3 regions of the Comamonas sp. MYb21 genome follow, and region 1 is predicted to be linked to each of the others. Evidence: predicted binding sites of a transcription regulator. Region 1 holds the regulator's gene; each other region holds the start of a gene.
What was found. Region 1 encodes sigma-54, which starts transcription at its own class of promoters, with help from an activator protein. Its sites were predicted from a motif close to TGGCANGNAANCTGCTTT; they were not measured.
Positions count from the first base shown of each region.

Region 2: the regulator sigma-54 is predicted to act here: its motif matches at 3,408-3,425, upstream of WH367_RS11445 ([protein-PII] uridylyltransferase).
Region 3: the regulator sigma-54 is predicted to act here: its motif matches at 1,725-1,742, upstream of WH367_RS14185 (TorF family putative porin).

Region 1 covers NZ_JBBGZC010000011.1:210,690-216,739, forward strand. Annotated here, with positions in the region: gene WH367_RS17835 (hypothetical protein) at 24-776, shown strand; gene WH367_RS17840 (aspartyl/asparaginyl beta-hydroxylase domain-containing protein) at 908-1,831, shown strand; gene WH367_RS17845 (RNA polymerase factor sigma-54) at 1,905-3,512, opposite strand; gene lptB (LPS export ABC transporter ATP-binding protein) at 3,618-4,394, opposite strand; gene lptA (lipopolysaccharide transport periplasmic protein LptA) at 4,418-5,086, opposite strand; gene WH367_RS17860 (thiol:disulfide interchange protein DsbA/DsbL) at 5,197-5,841, opposite strand; gene WH367_RS17865 (SPOR domain-containing protein) at 5,898-6,050, opposite strand, start outside.
Region 2 covers NZ_JBBGZC010000007.1:23,307-29,356, forward strand. Annotated here, with positions in the region: gene purL (phosphoribosylformylglycinamidine synthase) at 1-2,262, opposite strand, end outside; gene map (type I methionyl aminopeptidase) at 2,445-3,260, shown strand; gene WH367_RS11445 ([protein-PII] uridylyltransferase) at 3,483-6,050, shown strand, end outside.
Region 3 covers NZ_JBBGZC010000009.1:7,010-13,059, forward strand. Annotated here, with positions in the region: gene WH367_RS14175 (ammonium transporter) at 1-490, opposite strand, end outside; gene glnK (P-II family nitrogen regulator) at 556-894, opposite strand; gene WH367_RS14185 (TorF family putative porin) at 938-1,669, opposite strand; gene WH367_RS14190 (YifB family Mg chelatase-like AAA ATPase) at 1,997-3,541, shown strand; gene WH367_RS14195 (ABC transporter substrate-binding protein) at 3,674-4,918, shown strand; gene WH367_RS14200 (ABC transporter ATP-binding protein) at 4,915-5,691, shown strand; gene WH367_RS14205 (ABC transporter ATP-binding protein) at 5,688-6,050, shown strand, end outside.

The sequences.
Region 1 (6,050 bases):
TCCATCACTCAGAGAGAATGCGGATGCCCTACCTCGGAGCCGGCGTACACGTCATCATTGCGCTGTTTTTTGCGGTCCACGCCGTGCGCAGCGGCCAGAACAACTACTGGCTGTTTGTGCTGCTGGCCTTCCCCTTCCTGGGCAGCGTGGTGTATTTCTTTGCCATCTACCTGCCCAATTCGCGCCTGCAGCGCCATGCCCGCAGCCTGGCGAGCAATGCCGTCAAGGCGCTGGACCCGACCCGCGAAGTGCGCGAAGCCCAGGCCGCCTACGACTACAGCCCCACCGCGCAGAACCAGATCCGCCTGGCCCAGGCCCTGCTGGCCAATGGCCAGGCCGAACAGGCCTTTGGCCACTTCGAGGCCAGCATGAAGGGCCCGTTTGCCAACGACCTCGATATCCGCTGGGGCGCTGCGCAAGCGGCCTACCAGGCCGGCCATCCGCAGCAGGCGCTGCAGCAGCTGCGCGTGATTGCCCAGGCCGATGTGCATTTCCGCGCCGAGGCCGTGGGCCTGCTGGTGGCCAAGTCCTATGCCCAGCTGGGCGACCAGGCGATGGCGCGCAAGAGCTTTGACTTTGCGCGCCAGCACTCGGGCAGCTTTGATGTGATGGCCGAGTACGCGATCTGGGCCGCAGGCCAGGGCGACTGGCAGACCGCCAATGCGCTGCAGGCCGAGTTGAACAAGGCGATGACGCACTGGAGCGGCCAGCAGCGCCAGCTCAACCGCGAGATGCTGCAGCGCCTGAAAACCGCGTTCGCCGCCCAGCCCAAGTAAGCGCGCGGCCCTGGGACGGCTGCAATAGGCCTGCTGCCAGCAGGCCATCAAACCGCCCGGCAGCCCTTGCCGCACGCCAGTTTGCGCTTGCGCAGACAGCCGCCACAGCGCAGTCGCTAAAATCGCTGTCTATGGCAAAAATCATCGTTCTGGCCCTGGTGCTGCTTTTCTTTGGCTGCGGCCTCTACATGCACCTGCGCGGCAAGGTGCGGCACAAGCTGCTGCGCCAGCTGTTTGACCACTCCACCTTTACGGCGCCGTTCAATGTGTTCATGCTGATGTTCAGCAAGGTACCGCGCACGCCCTACCTGCCCACCAGCACCTTCCCCGACCTGGCCCCGCTGCAGGCCCACTGGCGCGAGATCCGCGAAGAGGCCATCGGCCTGCACCAGGCCATGCAGATCAAGGCGGCGGCCAACAACGACGACGCGGGCTTCAACTCCTTCTTCAAGACCGGCTGGAAGCGCTTCTACCTGAAGTGGTATGGCCAGGCCCACCCGTCTGCGATGGAGCTCTGCCCCAAGACCACGGCGCTGGTGCAGGCCATCCCCGGCATCAAGGCCGCCATGTTTGCCGAGCTGCCGCCCGGCGCTAAGCTCAACCTGCACCGCGACCCCTATGCCGGCTCGCTGCGCTACCACCTCGCTGTGCTGGCGCCCAATGACGACCGCTGCATGATCGAGGTCGATGGCACGCCCTACAGCTGGCGCGAGGGCGAAGGCGTGATCTTTGACGAGACCTTCATGCACTGGGCCGAGAACGGCTCCGAAGGCAACCGCATCGTGCTGTTCTGCGATGTCGAGCGCCCGATGACCAATGGCTTTGCGCAGTGGCTCAACCGCTGGCTGGGCACGCATGTGGTGGCTGCTGCCAGCTCGCCCAACAACGAAGGCGATCCGCGCGGCTTCATCAGCCGCATCTTCAAGATCTCGTTCTACATGGGCCAGTACCGCCGCCGCTTCAAGGCCTGGAACAAGACCGCCTACAAGCTCACCAAGTTCGGCCTGATGCTGGCCGTACTGGCCTTGTTCATCTGGTGGCTGTGGCCGAAGTAAATCGGCAGCTTCCACAAGCGAAAACCGCAGTGCCCAGGCAGCTGCGGTTTTTTTATGGTGGCTGAGACTTTGGCTACAGCGCCTTGCGCAAGCTGGCGGGCGGGATGCGCATGGCCTCGCGGTACTTGGCCACCGTGCGGCGCGCGCATTCAATGCCCTGGGCCTGCAGCAGATCGGCGATCTTTGCATCCGACAGCGGCTTCTTCGCGCTTTCCTCGTCGAGCAGCTGCTTGATCAGCGCCTTGACGGCCGTGCTCGACGCGCTGCCGCCGGTCTCGGTGCCCAAGCCCGAGCCAAAGAAGTACTTGAGCTCAAACGTGCCCTGGGGCGTGGCCATGTACTTGGCCGTGGTCACGCGGCTGATGGTGGATTCGTGCAGGCCCAGCTCGTCGGCAATCTCGCGCAGCACCATGGGGCGCATCGCCAGCTCGCCATGCACAAAGAAATTGCGCTGGCGCTCGACGATGGCCTGCGAGACGCGCAAGATGGTGTCAAAGCGCTGCTGGATGTTCTTGATGAACCAGCGCGCCTCCTGCAGCCGCTGCTGCAGTGCGCCATGGCCTTCGCTGCCCTTGTGGCTGCGCAAGGCATTGGCGTAGACATCCTGCACGCGCAGGCGCGGCATCACCTCGGCATTGAGCTGCACGCTGAAACCGGGCACCGGCAGGCCGCGCTCATTGCTGGGTCGCACGATGACATCGGGGATGATGGTGTTGCGGTCCACATCGGCATAGGGCCGGCCGGGGCGGGGTTCGAGCTTGGCGATCAGCGCCAGCGCGCTGCGCACCGCCGCCTCGTTGCAACCGGTCAGCTGCACCAGCTTGCGCACATCACGGCGCGCCAGCAGATCAAGGGACTCCTGGCAGACCAGCAAGGCAGTCTCCAGCGCCAGCGCATCGGCCTCGGGCGTGTCCGAGCCCTCTTCATCCAACAGGCGCTGCTGGGCCTTGATCTGCAGCTGCATGCACTCGGACAGGTTGCGCGCGCCCACACCAATCGGCTCCAGGCTTTGCAGCAAGCGCAGCGCCACGGTCAGGTGGTGCAGCAGCGCCTCGTAGCGCTCGGGGTCCGAAGCATCGCCAAAGCTTTGCGCGAGCTCGGCCAGCGTTTCTTCGAGGTAGCCGTCGTCGTTCAGCGATTCGATCAGAAAGTAGAGCGCGGCCCGGTCTTCCTGGCACAGGCGCAGCGACAAGGCCTGGCGGTGCAGCACATCCTGCAGGCTCAGGTGCTCGCTGCGCCGGTCGGACATCGGCGTCTCGTCGTCATCATCGCCTGCGCTGGAGCGGGCGGGCAGATCGCCGCCCCACTCTTCCCAGTCCGATGCCGAATCGCCGGCAGCGGCCTCGGCATCGACGCCGGTTTCCTTGCCCGCAGCAAAATCCAGCGGCTGGTCGGAGGTTCCGGGCTCGAAATCGCTGCTGTTGCTGGTGTCGGCGCTGGCAGCAGTATCGGCAGCCTTGTCGGCTGCTTCTGCAGCCTCGGCAGATTCAGCGGCGTCTTTACCGGCTTCGGCCTCGGGGGCCTCTTCGCCCTCGCGCTCCAGAAACGGGTTTTCGTCGAGCATCTGCTCGACTTCCTGCGTCAGCTCCTGCGTGGACAGCTGCAGCAGGCGAATCGACTGCTGCAACTGGGGCGTTAGGGTCAGGTTCTGCGATACGCGCAGCGACAGCGACGGCATCATGGCTGCGCCTTTGCAGCGGCTGCGGCAGTTGGCAACAGATCAGCCCTACCGGGCCCGCAGCGCGGGTCGGTAGCTTGGCTGGCACGCCCGCCAAGGCGTGCGGTGTCACATACGGAAATGTTCACCCAGATACACCCTCCGGACCTCTGCGTTCTCCACAATCTCTTGCGGCGTCCCGGCGGCCAGCACCTTGCCATCGCTGATGATGCAGGCATGGTCACAGATACCCAGGGTTTCGCGCACATTGTGGTCGGTGATCAGCACGCCAATGCCGCGCTCCTTGAGGAAGGCGACAATGCGCTGGATCTCGATCACGGCGATGGGGTCGATGCCGGCGAAGGGCTCGTCGAGCAAGATAAAACGGGGCTGGGTGGCCAGTGCACGGGCGATCTCGACGCGGCGGCGCTCGCCCCCGGACAGCGCCACCGACGGTGACTCGCGCAGGTGCTCGACCCGCAGCTCCTGCAGCAGCGCGGTGAGCTGGCGCTCGACCTCGGCGCGCGAGAGCGGCTTGCCATGCTCATCCTTTTGCAGCTCCAGCACGGCGCGCACATTGTCCTGCACGCTGAGCTTGCGAAAGATCGAGGCTTCCTGCGGCAGGTAGGACAGGCCCAGCTGCGAGCGCTGGTGGATCGGCATATTGGCCACCGACTGCCCATCGATGCGGATATCCCCGCCATCGCTGCGCACCAGGCCCACGATCATGTAGAACGAGGTGGTCTTGCCCGCGCCATTGGGGCCGAGCAAACCCACCACTTCGCCCTTGCGCACCGACAGCGATACATCCTTGACCACCTTGCGGCTGCCATAGGACTTCTCCAGGTGCAAGACCTCCAGCTGGCTGCGGTGGTCGCTGTTGGCGACCCGGGCATTGACGGAAATGGTCGACGAGTTTTCTGCCACGGTTACTTGGCTCCGTCGTTCAGTTGGGTGCTGGGGCGCAATGGCGTCTTGTCATCGGCAGCGGGCTTGGCCGGGGCGCTGGCCTTGTCGTCCGCCTTGCCGTCGGCCTTGGGCGTCAGGATCACGCGCACGCGGTCCTTCTTGGGCGCGCCGGGCTTGGGATCGGCCGCCGCCTGGGCACCCTTTTGGCCGGAGACCGTGAAGGTGTCGCTCAGGTTGTTGTAGACGATCAGCGGGCCACTGACCTGGTCGGTCAACGTGGTCTCGCGGTAGCGGCGCAGCTCGCCACGGCGCTCAAAGTGCACGGTGTCGTCGCGGCCGTTATAGGTGATGACCTCGCCTTCGCCTTCGACGAACTCGTCGGGCGCGCCAGGGGCGGAATCCCGCTTTTGGCGGAAGAACGCGAGCTTGCCCGGCGCAGCGGTGACCACGCCGTGCTGGAAGCCGTCGCGGTCCTGGCTCACGGTCAGCTGCGCGCCACGGATGATGATGGTGCCCTTGGTCACCACCACATTGCCCGTGAAGACACTGGTCTGCTTGAGTTCATCGTGGCGGCCATCGTCCGCCTCGATGTTCATGGGCTTGGTGCGGTCTGCACGCTCGGCGTGCGACAGCAGCGGCACGGCCAGGGCCACTGCCACCAACAAAGTGTTAAAAATACGGTGTCTCATAAGGCATGAATCTTGCTCTGCCCCATTGTAGCCATGCTGGAGCGTTGGGCCGTTTTTGGCACAAAAAAGCCCGCGCGTGCGGGCTTTGTCTAAAGCGTTGGGGAGGCCGCTCAGCCTTGTGCCGCCAGGAACTCTACCACTTGCAGCACGTTGCTCATCGAGCCGGCACGGGTGCCGTCGGTGTAGTACTTGCCCGCCACGCCCAGCGATGGAACGCCTTCGACGCCGTAGGACTCTTGCAGCTGGGTGGCCTTGCGCACCTGGCCTGCGACGCTGAAGGAGTTGTAGGCTTCCTTGAACTTGGCCAGGTCCACGCCGTTCTTGTCCATCCAGGCAAAGATCTCGTCGTCCTTGTTCAGGCGTTGGCGCTCCACGTGGATCGCACGGAAAACCTTGACATGCACGTCAGGGATCAGGCCCATCGACTCCAGCGCAAAGTAGATCTTTTGCTGGGGCACAAAGGTGTTGTTGAAGGCCACGGGCACGCGGCGGATCTGCAGGTTCTTGGGGGCAGTCTTGGCCCAGGCTTCAAACTGCGGCTCGAAGGCATTGCAGTGGGGGCAGCTGTACCAGAAGAACTCGATCACCTCGACCTTGCCAGCGGGCGCATCGGGGGTGACGGGCTTGGCCAGCTTCAGGTAGTCCTTGCCTTCCTTGAACTTGGCCTGTGCGTTGGCGCCAGTAGCGAAAGGCAGGCTCAGCGCGGAAGCGGCAGTAGCGGAAGCCGCCAAAGTGGAAAACTCACGACGTTTCATGTTTTGTTAACTCCAGTGACAAGTTGCGGTTAGGAGTGTCCTGCACCGCCAAAAGTTCAACGCTGTACGCGGACGATTTGCGCATCCACGCCGGCGCCATCGAGCTTGCCTTTGAGGCCATCGGCATCATCGCGCTTGTTGAATGGGCCCACGCGCACCCGGTATACCGTGCGGCCATTGACTTCGCGCTCGCTCACACGCGCTTCCCA
Region 2 (6,050 bases), on a different contig from region 1:
GGGCTCGCCGCAGGCGGCCATCCAGTTGGCCGACATCTTGACCTTGGACAGCGCAATGGGCGCTGCCAGCATATTGGTGATGGCCTCGGCCACTGCCATACGGCCCGATGCGGGTGCATTGATCGCGGCCAGCGGCGTGCGCTCGCCCATCGCCATGGCTTCGCCCTTGAAGCCCTGGAAATCGGCCAGGGTCACGGCGACGTCGGCCACCGGCACCTGCCAGGGGCCGACCATCTGGTCGCGGTGGGTCAGGCCGCCCACAGCGCGGTCACCGATGGTGACCAGGAAGCGCTTGGAGGCCACCGTGGGGTGGGCCAGCACATCGATCACGGCCTTTTCCAGCGGCACGCCGGTCAGGTCGATGGCCGGCAGGCTGCGTGCCACGGTCTGCACATCCTTGTGCATCTTGGGCGGCTTGCCCAGCAGCACATCCATCGGCATATCGACCGGGAATTTCTGGTCGTCTGCGGTGGCCGCCGGGTCCTGCAGCACCAGCTGGCGCTCTTCGGTCGCCGTGCCGATGACGGCAAACGGGCAGCGCTCGCGCTCGCAAAACGCCGTGAACTGCGCCAGCGACTCAGGCGCAATCGCCATCACATAGCGTTCCTGGCTTTCGTTGGACCAGATTTCCTTGGGCGCCAGGCCCGATTCTTCCAGGTTGACCTTGCGCAGGTCAAAGCGGGCGCCACGGCCGGCGTCATTGGTCAGCTCGGGGAAGGCGTTGGACAGGCCGCCGGCGCCCACATCGTGGATCGCCAGGATGGGGTTGGCTGCGCCCTGCTGCCAGCAGTGGTTGATGACCTCTTGCGCACGGCGCTCGATCTCGGGGTTGCCGCGCTGCACCGAGTCAAAGTCCAGCTCGGCCGCATTGGTGCCGCTGGCCATCGAGCTGGCCGCGCCGCCGCCCATGCCGATGCGCATGCCTGGGCCGCCCAGTTGGATCAGCAAGGTGCCGGCGGGGAACAGGATCTTCTGGGTCTGCTCAGCATCGATCACGCCCAGGCCACCGGCAATCATGATGGGCTTGTGGTAGCCACGGGTGATGTCACCGACTTGCTGCTCGTACTCGCGGAAGTAGCCGGTCAGGTTGGGACGGCCGAACTCGTTGTTGAACGCGGCACCGCCCAGCGGGCCTTCGATCATGATCTGCAGCGGGCTGGCGATGTGCTCGGGCTTGCCGACCTCGCTGCCCCAGAGCTTGGAGACGGTGAAGCCGGTGAGGCCCGCCTTGGGCTTGGAGCCCCGGCCGGTCGCGCCTTCGTCACGGATCTCACCGCCCGCGCCGGTGGAGGCGCCAGGGAAGGGCGAGATGGCCGTCGGGTGGTTGTGGGTCTCGACCTTCATCAGCACATGGCTGGTGGCCGCTTGCTTTTGGTAGCTGGGCGCCGTCACGGCATCGGCCTGGGTATTGAACGGCGCGACAAAGCGCTCGACCTGGTGGCCTTCCATGATGGAGGCATTGTCCGAATAGGCGACGACGGTGTGCTGGGGCGATACCGCCTCGGTGTGGCGGATCATGCCAAACAGGCTCTTGTCCTGCGCCACACCGTCGATGGTGAACTTGGCGTTGAAGATCTTGTGGCGGCAGTGCTCGGAGTTCGCCTGGGCAAACATCATCAGCTCGACATCGCTGGGGTTGCGTGCCAGGCCCTTGAAGGCGTTTTCCAGGTACTCGATCTCGTCGTCGGCCAGCGCCAGGCCCCATTGCTTGTTGGCTTTTTCCAGCGCGCTGCGGCCGCCGCCCAGCACATCGACAAACTCCATCGGCTGGGCTTGCAGTGCAGAGAACAGCTGCTCGGCTTCGGCGCGGGTGGCGAAGACCGACTCGGTCATGCGGTCGTGCAGCAGCGCGGCGATCTGTGCGGTCTGCTCGGCGCTCAGCTCGGGCTTGCCGCCCAGCAGGCCGACCTTGAGCTCGATCCGGTATTCGGTCAGGCGCTCGATGCGGAACAGCGCCAGGCCGCAGTTGCGGGCAATGTCGGTGGCCTTGGAAGCCCAGGGCGAGATGGTGCCCATGCGGGGCGTGACGATGAAGGCCAGGCCGTCGCTGACGCCTTCATAGGGGTCGCCATAGGTCAGCAGGGCCGCTACGCGCTCGGCCTGGGCGCCGGCCAGGGGCTGCTCGGTGGCCACCAGATGCACAAAACGGGCAGCAATGCCCGTTATCTTTGGATGGATCGCCGTCAATGCGGTCTGCAGTTGTTGGGCGCGGAAGGAGCTGAGGGCGTTACCGCCTGGTAGCTGAGTCAGGTGCAGTGTCACGTGGCAGCCTATGTGGACTAGGAGGATGGGAAGAAAGCACGCATGCGCCTTGCCCACTGCTACGGGCGGACCGTGGCAGCACCATGACAAGGGCGGGATAACCCGGGATTCTACTGTGCCCCGCCAGGACACGTAGCCGCATGGACAACAGGCCAATGGCAGCAGTGGGATAATCATGGGCTATGACGATCAAAATCAATACCGAAGACGATATTGCGCAGATGCGCATCGCAGGCCGCCTGGCCTCGGAGGTCTTGGACTACATCACCCCCCACATCCAACCGGGTATCACCACCAAGCAAATCGATCTGCTGTGCGCCGAGGCGATGGAAAAGCAAGGCACCAAATCGGCCTGCCTGGGCTACCAGCCGCCAGGCATGACGCCCTACCCTGCCTATGTCTGCACCTCGGTGAACCACGTGGTCTGCCATGGCATCCCCAATGACAAGCCGCTCAAGAAGGGCGACATCGTCAATGTGGATGTGACCATCATCACGCCCGAAGGCTATTTTGGCGACAACAGCCGCATGTTCGTGATCGGCGAAGGCACGATTGCCGGCAAGCGCCTGTGCCAGCTGACCTTTGAAGCCATGTGGCATGGCATCGTGCAGGTCAAGAATGGCGCACACCTGGGCGATATCGGCCATGCGATCCAGAAGTTTGCCGAAGGCCAGGGCCTGTCGGTCGTGCGCGAGTACTGCGGCCACGGCATCGGCAAGGTGTTCCACGACGAGCCGCAGGTGCTGCACTACGGCCGCCCGGGCACCGGCGTCGAGCTCAAGACCGGCATGATCTTCACGATCGAGCCGATGCTCAACCTGGGCAAGAAGGACATCAAGGACCTGGGCAATGACGGCTGGACCGTCATCACCAAGGACCACAGCCTCTCGGCCCAGTGGGAAGTCGAAGTGCTGGTGACCGACACCGGCTACGAAGTGCTGACCTGGTCGGAAGGCTCGCCCACGCCACCCAGCTTTGTGACCAGCACCAAGTGCTGATCGGGCGCTGATACTGCACCGATAAATCGCTGCGCGCGTGCCGGGCCTGCCCGGCACCAGCCCACACCAAGGCGGCACTGCAACCAGCATGCCGCCTTGGTCGTTTCTGGCACTCCCGCCTCCTCCATGCCCCCATTTGGTGCGTAGTGGCATGGAATGTGCTTACTCGCTGCTGCTGTTGATTGCTATGGCACACTGCCAACGACAGCATAGTTAGGCACCATGAACGATCCTCGCATTCCGCAGCTGCGCGAGCAGTACCAGGCGCAACGCAGCGCCCTGTTTGATGACATCATGGCCGGGGGCAGCAGCACCCGGGGCATACAGACCCAGCTGCGCAAGCTCTCGCAGCTGGCCGATGGGCTGCTGCGCGATCTCTGGCACCTGGCCGGCCTGCCCGGGCGCCTGAACCTGGTGGGGGTGGGCGGCTTTGGCCGGGGCAAGCTGTTTCCCTACTCCGATATCGATGTGCTGCTGCTGCTGCCCGAAGGCACCGATCCGGAGCAGGACAGCGAATTGCGCACCGCGATCGAGCAGTTCATCGGCTCGTGCTGGGATGCCGGGCTGGAAATTGGCTCGAGCGTGCGCACCATCAGCCAGTGCATCAGCGAAGCCCAGGCCGATGTGACGGTGCAGACAGCGCTGCTGGAGTCGCGCCGCATCATTGGCTCGCCCCGCCTCTACCACCTGTTCCAGGCGGCGCTGGCCCAGTCCATCAAGCCCGATGCCTTTGTCGTGGCCAAGGTGCTGGAGATGCAGCAGCGCCACAACAAGTACGAGAACACCGTCTATGCGCTCGAGCCCAACTGCAAGGAGTCGCCCGGCGGCCTGCGCGATCTGCAGCTGATTCTGTGGCTGGGCCGTGCCACGGGCCTGGGCAGCCGCTGGAAGGAGCTGGCCGACAAGGGGCTGGCGACCGTCTACGAGGTGCGCAACCTGCAGCGCAACGAGGACCTGATCTGCCTCATCCGCGCGCGGCTGCACATTGTGGCGCGGCGCCGTGAAGACCGGCTGGTGTTCGACCTGCAGACGCCGGTGGCCGAATCCTTTGGCTTCAAGACCATCACGCCGGCCGGCCAGCGCTTTCCCAAGCGCGCCAGCGAGGAGCTGATGAAGCGCTACTACTGGGCTGCCAAGGCCGTGGCCCAGCTCACGCAGATCCTGATGCTGAACATGGACGAGCGCCTGCACCCGGGCAACCACACCTTGCGCCGCATCGATGACGAGTTCTACGACAAGGCCGGCCTCATCGAGGTGGCCGACGACGAGGTCTACCAGCGCAACCCGCATGCCATCTTGCGCACCTTCTTGCTCTACGAGACCGAGCCGGGCTTGAAGGACCTGTCGGCCCGTACCTTCCGCGCGCTCTACCATGCGCGCCAGCTGATGGATGCGCAGTTCCGGCGTGACCCGGTCAACCGCGCCACCTTCATGCAGATCCTGCAGCAGCCCCATGGCATCACCCATGCGATGCGGCTGCTCAACCAGACCTCGGTGCTGGGGCGCTACCTCTGGCCGTTCCGCCGCATCGTGGGCCAGATGCAGCACGACCTGTTCCATGTCTACACGGTGGACCAGCACATCCTGATGGTGTTGCGCAATGTGCGGCGCTTTTTCATGGCCGAGCATGCGCATGAGTACCCGTTCTGCTCCCAGCTGGCCGCTGGCTGGGACAAGCCCTGGATTCTGTACTTGGCCGCCCTGTTCCACGATATCGGTAAGGGCCGGGGTGGTGACCATTCGGAGATCGGTGCGCTCGAAGTCAAGCGTTTTTGCCGCGACCACCAGATTGCCAAGGAAGACCGGCAGCTGGTCGAGTTCCTGGTGCGCGAGCACCTGACGATGAGCCAGGTCGCGCAAAAGCAGGATACGTCCGACCCCGAGGTGATCACCGCCTTTGCCCAGCGCATGGGCAATGAGCGCCGGCTCACCGCCCTCTACCTGCTCACCGTCGCCGATATCCGTGGCACCAGCCCCAAGGTCTGGAATGCCTGGAAAGGCAAGCTGCTCGAAGACCTGTACCGCTCGACGCTGCGCGTACTGGGCGGGCGGGCACCCGATGTGGCCGCGCAGGTGGAAATCCGCAAGCGCGAAGCGCTGGTGCTGCTGGCGCTGTCGGCCCAGCCCCATGAATCGCAAAAAGCGCTGTGGGATACGCTGGGCCTCGATTATTTTCTGCGCCACGAGGCCGCCGATATCGCCTGGCATACGCGCCACCTGTCACGCGCCGTGGGCAGCAAGGCCACCTTGGTGCGTGCGCGCCAGTCGCTGGCCGGCGAAGGCCTGCAGGTGATGGTGTATGCGCCCGACCAGCCCGATCTGTTTGCCCGCATCTGCAGCTATTTCGACCAGGCGGGTTTCTCGATTCTGGACGCGCGCGTGCACACCGCCCTTAACCGCTATGCGCTCGACACCTTCCAGGTGGTGGCAACCGATGCACCGCAAAGCTACCGCGAGCTGATCAACCTGGTCGAGAGCGAGCTCACCCGCGTGCTGGTGGCCGCCCAGCCGCTGCCCGAGCCCGCGCAGCGCCGCGTCTCGCGCCGGGTCAAGAGCTTTCCGGTGGCGCCGCGCGTGCTGCTGCGCCCCGATGACAAGGGTCAGCGCTGGCTGCTGTCCATCTCGGCGGCAGACCGCGCAGGCCTGCTCTACACCGTGGCACGCATCCTGGCGCGCCACCAGCTGAGTGTGGAGCTGGCCAAGATCAGTACCTTGGGCGAGCGCGTGGAAGACAGCTTTTTGCTGCAGGGCCCGGAGCTGCAGAACAATGTGAGCCAGATCGCGATCGAG
Region 3 (6,050 bases), on a different contig from region 1:
ACAGCACGGCGAAGATCATCACGGCCGCAAACTTGATGCGCTCGGCAAAGGCACCGACGATCAGCGCCACGGTGATGGCGGCGAACGTGGCCTGGAACGAGACGAACACATACTCCGGCACGGTGGCCATCGCACCCGACAAGGTATCGGGCGTGATGCCCATCAGGAACACCTTGCCGAAGTCGCCAAAGAAGTTGCCTTCACCGGAGAAGGTCAGCGAGTAGCCGTAGATGGTCCACAGCACGGTGATCAGCGAGAAGATCGTGAACACCTGGGCCAGCACCGACAGCATGTTCTTGCTGCGCACCAGACCGCCATAGAACAGCGCCAGACCCGGGATGACCATCAGGATCACTAGCATGGTCGAGGTCATGATCCAGGCGGTATCGCCTGCATTCAGAACGGGAGCTGCCGCATCGGCCGCAGCCGCGTTGCCCGCAGTGGCCAGTGCCACTGCCGCCAGCCCTGCCAAGGAAAGAAGTCGTCTCATGTTGTTCACACCTTCAAGATAAATTGGCTTGTTGCGCGCGCCTTGCCAGCGCGGAGCGCTGTTTTTTAGATCGCGTTCGGGCCGGTTTCGCCGGTACGGATACGCACCACCTGCTCCAGCGGCGAGACAAAGATCTTGCCGTCGCCGATCTTGCCGGTGCGCGCTGCGTTCTCGATGGCCTCGATCACCCGGTCCACCAGGTCCTCGGCCACCGCGATCTCCAGCTTCACCTTGGGCAGGAAGTCCACCACGTACTCGGCGCCGCGGTACAGCTCGGTATGGCCCTTCTGACGGCCAAAGCCCTTGACCTCGCTCACCGTGATGCCTTGCACCCCAATATCGGACAGCGCCTCACGCACTTCATCGAGCTTGAAGGGCTTGATCACCGCCACTACCAGTTTCATGTTCATAGTCTCTCCTGTCGTCACTTATTGCAGCGGCGCTGCATCAAAAAGCCTTGGTCAGCGACACGATCGCGCGACCCTTGTTCACAAAGCCAAAGGCACCGGTCTTGTTGGCGCCCACCCAGGCGGCGCTCAGCGAGAAGCCGTCACCCAGGTCGTAGGCACCACCCACGCTGTAGTCCACATAGTTGGGCACGCCCAGGTCCTTGATGTCGCTGGAAAAGCGCGTGTAGCCCACGGCCAGCTTCAAGGTCGTCTTGGGCGCCACTTCCTGGGCGAATGCCACATTCAGGTAACCGGTGTTGCGGCCCTTGTACGTGCTGTCGTACTTGGTGCCGGCCCAGCCAAAGTAATCCTTTGACACGGTGTGCGAGTACTTCACGGTCACGGGACCCAAGGTGCCCGAGCCATACAGTTCGGTGGTGTTGCCCAGCGTGTTGCCGGGGTAGACATAGGTCAGCAGACCCACATCCCAGTCCACATCGGCGGCCTTGAACTTGTAGCCACCGTAGAAATCCATCTCCAGCTTGTTGTTGTCGAGCCAGTCGACGGTGGAGTTCCAGTTCCCCACATAAAAGCCGCTGTCGCCAAAGGCGTAGTCGACCCCTCCCTGGAGTGCGGGCTTGACCCATTGGGCACTAGAGGACTTCTGGTCCTGACCGCGGAACTTGTAGTTCGTGGTCACGCTCACATTGGCGGTCAGCTGCGCGCTTGCCACCATCGGCAGCGCCAGGAACGCTGCACCCGCCACCACCATCCAGCCTCTGTTGCTCATTGCCATTGCCACACTCCTTGTTGATGAATTCGACCCATCCGTTTGTGGCAAGCACAATGCACAGAGCGTGCCAAACCCAGCGCCACCCGCTGCGTTGCGCGCACCAGACAAGCGCAGCGCGCTATATTTTTTTGCAAATGCTTACGTTCTGAGCCGCCACGGGGCGGCCGGGGGCGCGGAATGGCAGGCCGACGCCGCCGCCACGCCGGCCCCGGGCTGTCGCCACTTGTTGCTGCCAGCGACTTTTGCGATGCTGGTGGCAGCCGTGCCTCCAAGAGGTGCTTCGTAATGCACCAAAAAGGTGCAAAACCACAAGGAAGCCCGCCCATGAGTCTCGCCGTGGTGCACAGCCGGGCCCTGGTCGGGCTCACCGGCCATCCCGTCAGCGTCGAAGTCCATCTGGCCAATGGCCTGCCCAGCTTCACCCTGGTCGGCCTGGCCGATCTGGAAGTGAAGGAAGCGCGCGAGCGTGTGCGCTCGGCGCTGCAAAACAGCGGGCTGGAGTTTCCGCACAACAAGCGCATCACCGTCAACCTGGCACCGGCCGATCTGCCCAAGGAGTCGGGCCGCTACGACCTGGCCATTGCGGTCGGCATTCTGGCGGCCAGTGGCGCCATCGATGCAGACCGGCTCAAGGACTATGAATTTGCCGGTGAGCTGTCGCTGTCGGGTGCATTGCGCCCGGTGCGCGGCGCGCTGGCCGCCAGCATGGACCTGCACCAGCGCGGCCAGCAGGTGCGCCAGGTGCTGCCCCCGGGCAGTGCAGAGGATGCCGCCCTGGTGCCCGATGCCGAGGTCTACCGCGCCAGCCACCTGCTGGATGTGGTGCAGCACTTTGCGCCCCAGGCCGCCAGCGCCGAGCCCGATGCAGCGCCCAGCCAGTGGCAGCGCATGCCCGCCCAGCCCCGCCCGCCCGAGGCCCCCTGCGCCGACATGGCCGATGTCAAAGGCCAGGCGGCCAGCAAGCGGGTGCTGGAGATCGCTGCCGCAGGCGGCCACAACCTGCTGATGCTGGGCGCACCGGGCGCCGGCAAATCGATGCTGGCCCAGCGCTTTGCCGGCCTGCTGCCGCCCTTGAGCGTGGCCGAGGCGCTGGAGAACGCCGCCGTACACAGCCTGGTCGGCAGCTTTGATGCCCAGCGCTGGGGCCAGCGCAGCACCATGGCGCCGCACCACACCGCCAGCGCCGTGGCCCTGGTGGGCGGCGGCAGCCCGCCCCGGCCCGGCGCGATATCGCTGGCCCATTGCGGCGTGCTGTTTTTGGACGAACTGCCCGAGTTCCCGCGCAGCGCGCTCGAAGCACTGCGCGAGCCGCTGGAGACCGGCCAGATCAGCATCGCCCGCGCGGCGCAGCAGGCCACCTTTCCTGCCCGTTTTCAGCTCATTGCCGCGATGAACCCCTGCCCCTGCGGCTTTCGGGGCTCGCGCCAGCGCGCCTGCCGCTGCTCGCCCGACCAGGTCAGCCGCTACCAGGCCCGCATCAGCGGCCCCCTGCTCGATCGCATTGACCTGCACCTGGAAGTCAGCCCCCTGCCCGCCGATGAGCTGCTCACCTCCCCGGCCGGCGAATCGACTGCCACCATCCGCGAGCGGGTGACCGCCGCCCGTGCCCGGTCACTCCAGCGCCAGGGCATGCTCAACCAACAGCTGCAAGGCCAGGCGCTCGACGATTACTGCCAGGCCGAGCCCGCCGCGCTGCAACTGCTGCAAACCGCCGCCGCCCAGCTGGCCTGGTCGGCACGCGGCATCCACCGCAGCTTGCGCGTAGCCCGCTCGATTGCGGATCTCGCGCAGTCGGAGACCATCAGCCCGGCCCATGTGGCCGAGGCGGTGCAGTACCGGCGGGCGCTGCTGGGTACGAGCGGCATGTAGCCAGCGCTGCTGAACGCTCACCCTTATGCAGAAAACGCGTTTACTAAGTCAGAAAAATTAGTTCCTCCCGCAACGCTGACTTCGCACAATCCCCCTTTTGCGCCGCGCAGCCCTGCTGCGAACGGCGGTTTTTTGAAAGCGGATATGGGCGTGAGCAAATGGGGCCAGTGGCGAGTCTTGGGCGTGGCGGCGGCGTCGCTGTGTGTGGTGGCCGGTGCCAGTGCGGCAGGCGCAGCCAGCGCCCCTAGCGGCGCCCCCATCCGTATTGGCCTGCTGGCCCCGCTGACCGGATCGGGCGGCGCCTATGGCAAGGAAGAGGAAACAGCGGCCAAGGCCGCCGCTGCCCATATCAATGCCCATGGCGGTGTGCTGGGCCGGCCGCTGGAGATTGTGGTGGCCGATGACGAGACCACGCCCACAGCCGGCGTGTCGGCCGCGCGCAAGCTGATCGATGTGGATGGTGTGGTGGCGATCACCGGCGTCTGGAGCAGCGCGGTGGCACTGGCCGTGCGCCCGGTGGCACTCGAGAAGAATGTTGCGCTGCTGCCCGTGGGCTCGGCCGATGAGCTGACCGAGGGCGACAACAAGGGCCTGGTCTGGCGCTTCCAGACCAATGGCAAGAACTGGGGCCAGGCCTTTGCCAATGTGGCCTACAAGGATGGCGCGAAGACCGCCTCCATCCTGGTGCTGCAAACGCCCTTCACGCTCAGCACCGTCAAGCCCTTTGCCGAGCGCTTTGCGCAGCAGGGCGGCAAGGTGCTCGACACCCTCTACTTCAACCCCAACCAGCCCTCGTACCGGGCCGAAGTGGAGAAGATCTTCAGCAAAAAGCCCGATGCGGTCTTCCTGCCCAGCTATATCCCCGAGTTCAGCGCCATCGTGCGCGAGATCTACCGCAGCGGCTACGAAAGCAAGCTCTACACTTTCAGCCATGCGGCCGACAGCGGCGGCAAGTTTGTGCAGAACGTGGGCAAGGCCGCCGCCGAAGGCGTGAACCATGTGCAGGCCACGCCGGTGGGCAACAACGCCAGCTACCAGCTCTACCTGAAGCAAACGCAGCAGCCCGAAGGCACCATCGTCGCCTTTGGCGCCAATGTGTTTGACGAGATCAATGTGCTGGCGCTCGCGATCGAAAAGGCCAAGAGCGCCAAGGCGGCCGACTTCAGCAAGGAGATCGCCAACGTGGTCAACGCCAAGGGACCCGATGTACACGACCCCGTGCAGGGCCTGCAGCTGATTCGCGCGGGCAAGCCTTTCCGCTACTCCGGCGCGACAGCGGACTTCCGCTTTGCGCCCAATGGCGACCAGGTGGACCTGGACTACGGCCACTACCGCGTGCTCAACGGCGTGAGCAAGCTGGTGGGCACCACCAAATGAGCCTGCAGACAGACGATCTGCTCAGGGTTCAGGATGTTCATGTAGGTTTTGGCGAGTTCACCGCGCTGGACGGTGCCCACCTACGCATTGCGCGCGGCGGCATCACCGGCATGGTGGGGCCCAATGGTGCGGGCAAGTCCACCTTGTTCAATGTGCTGGGCGGCCAGCAGGCCCACCAGGGCGGCCGGGTGCTGTTCGACGGCCAGGACATCACGCACTGGTCCGTGCACCGCCGCGCCCAGGCCGGGCTCACCCGCACTTTTCAAATCTCGCGCGAGATGGGCGCGCTCACGGTGCTGGAGAACCTGCTGCTCGCCGCTCCCCAGCAGCCCGGCGAAAAGCTCTGGCATGCGCTGCTGAACACGGCGGCCGCGCGCCAGCATGAAGCCCAGGCGATGGCGCAGGCGCAGTCCCTGCTTGAGCGCGTGGGCCTGTGGCGCCTGGCGCATGACCGGGCCGACAGCCTCTCGGGCGGCCAGAAGAAACTGCTGGAGCTCTGCCGCGCGCTGATGCTCAAGCCCCGGCTGGTGCTGCTCGATGAGCCGGCGGCCGGCGTCAATCCGGTGCTGGTCGGCGAGATTGCCGACTTCATCCGCAGCCTGCAAGCTGAAGGCATGAGCTTTGCCATTGTGGAACACAACATGGACATGATTGCCGCGCTGTGCGACCCGGTGTATGTGCTGGCCCAGGGCAAGGTGCTGACCCAGGGCAGCTTTGCACAGGTGTCTGCCAACGCGCAGGTGGTCGAGGCCTACCTCGGAGGTGTGGCATGAGCGCCGAACTGCGTCTGGACAGCGTCGTGGCCGGCTACGGCGCGCGCGCCGTGCTGCACGGCGTGAGCCTGGATGTGGCACCCGGCTCCAGCCTGGTGGTCGTCGGCCCCAATGGCTCGGGCAAATCCACCTTGATGCGCGTCGTGACCGGGCTGATCCGCCCGCAGTCGGGCCGCGTCATCTGGAATGGCCGCGACATCACCGCCCTCGATGCACCGGGCCGCGCACGCCTGGGGCTGGGCTATGTGCCGCAAGAGGCCAATGTGTTCCGCAACCTCTCGGTGCTGGACAACCTCAAGCTCGGCCATGAGTTCATCGCCAGCGGTGGCGCCAGGGCCTTGCGCGAGCGGCTCGATGCG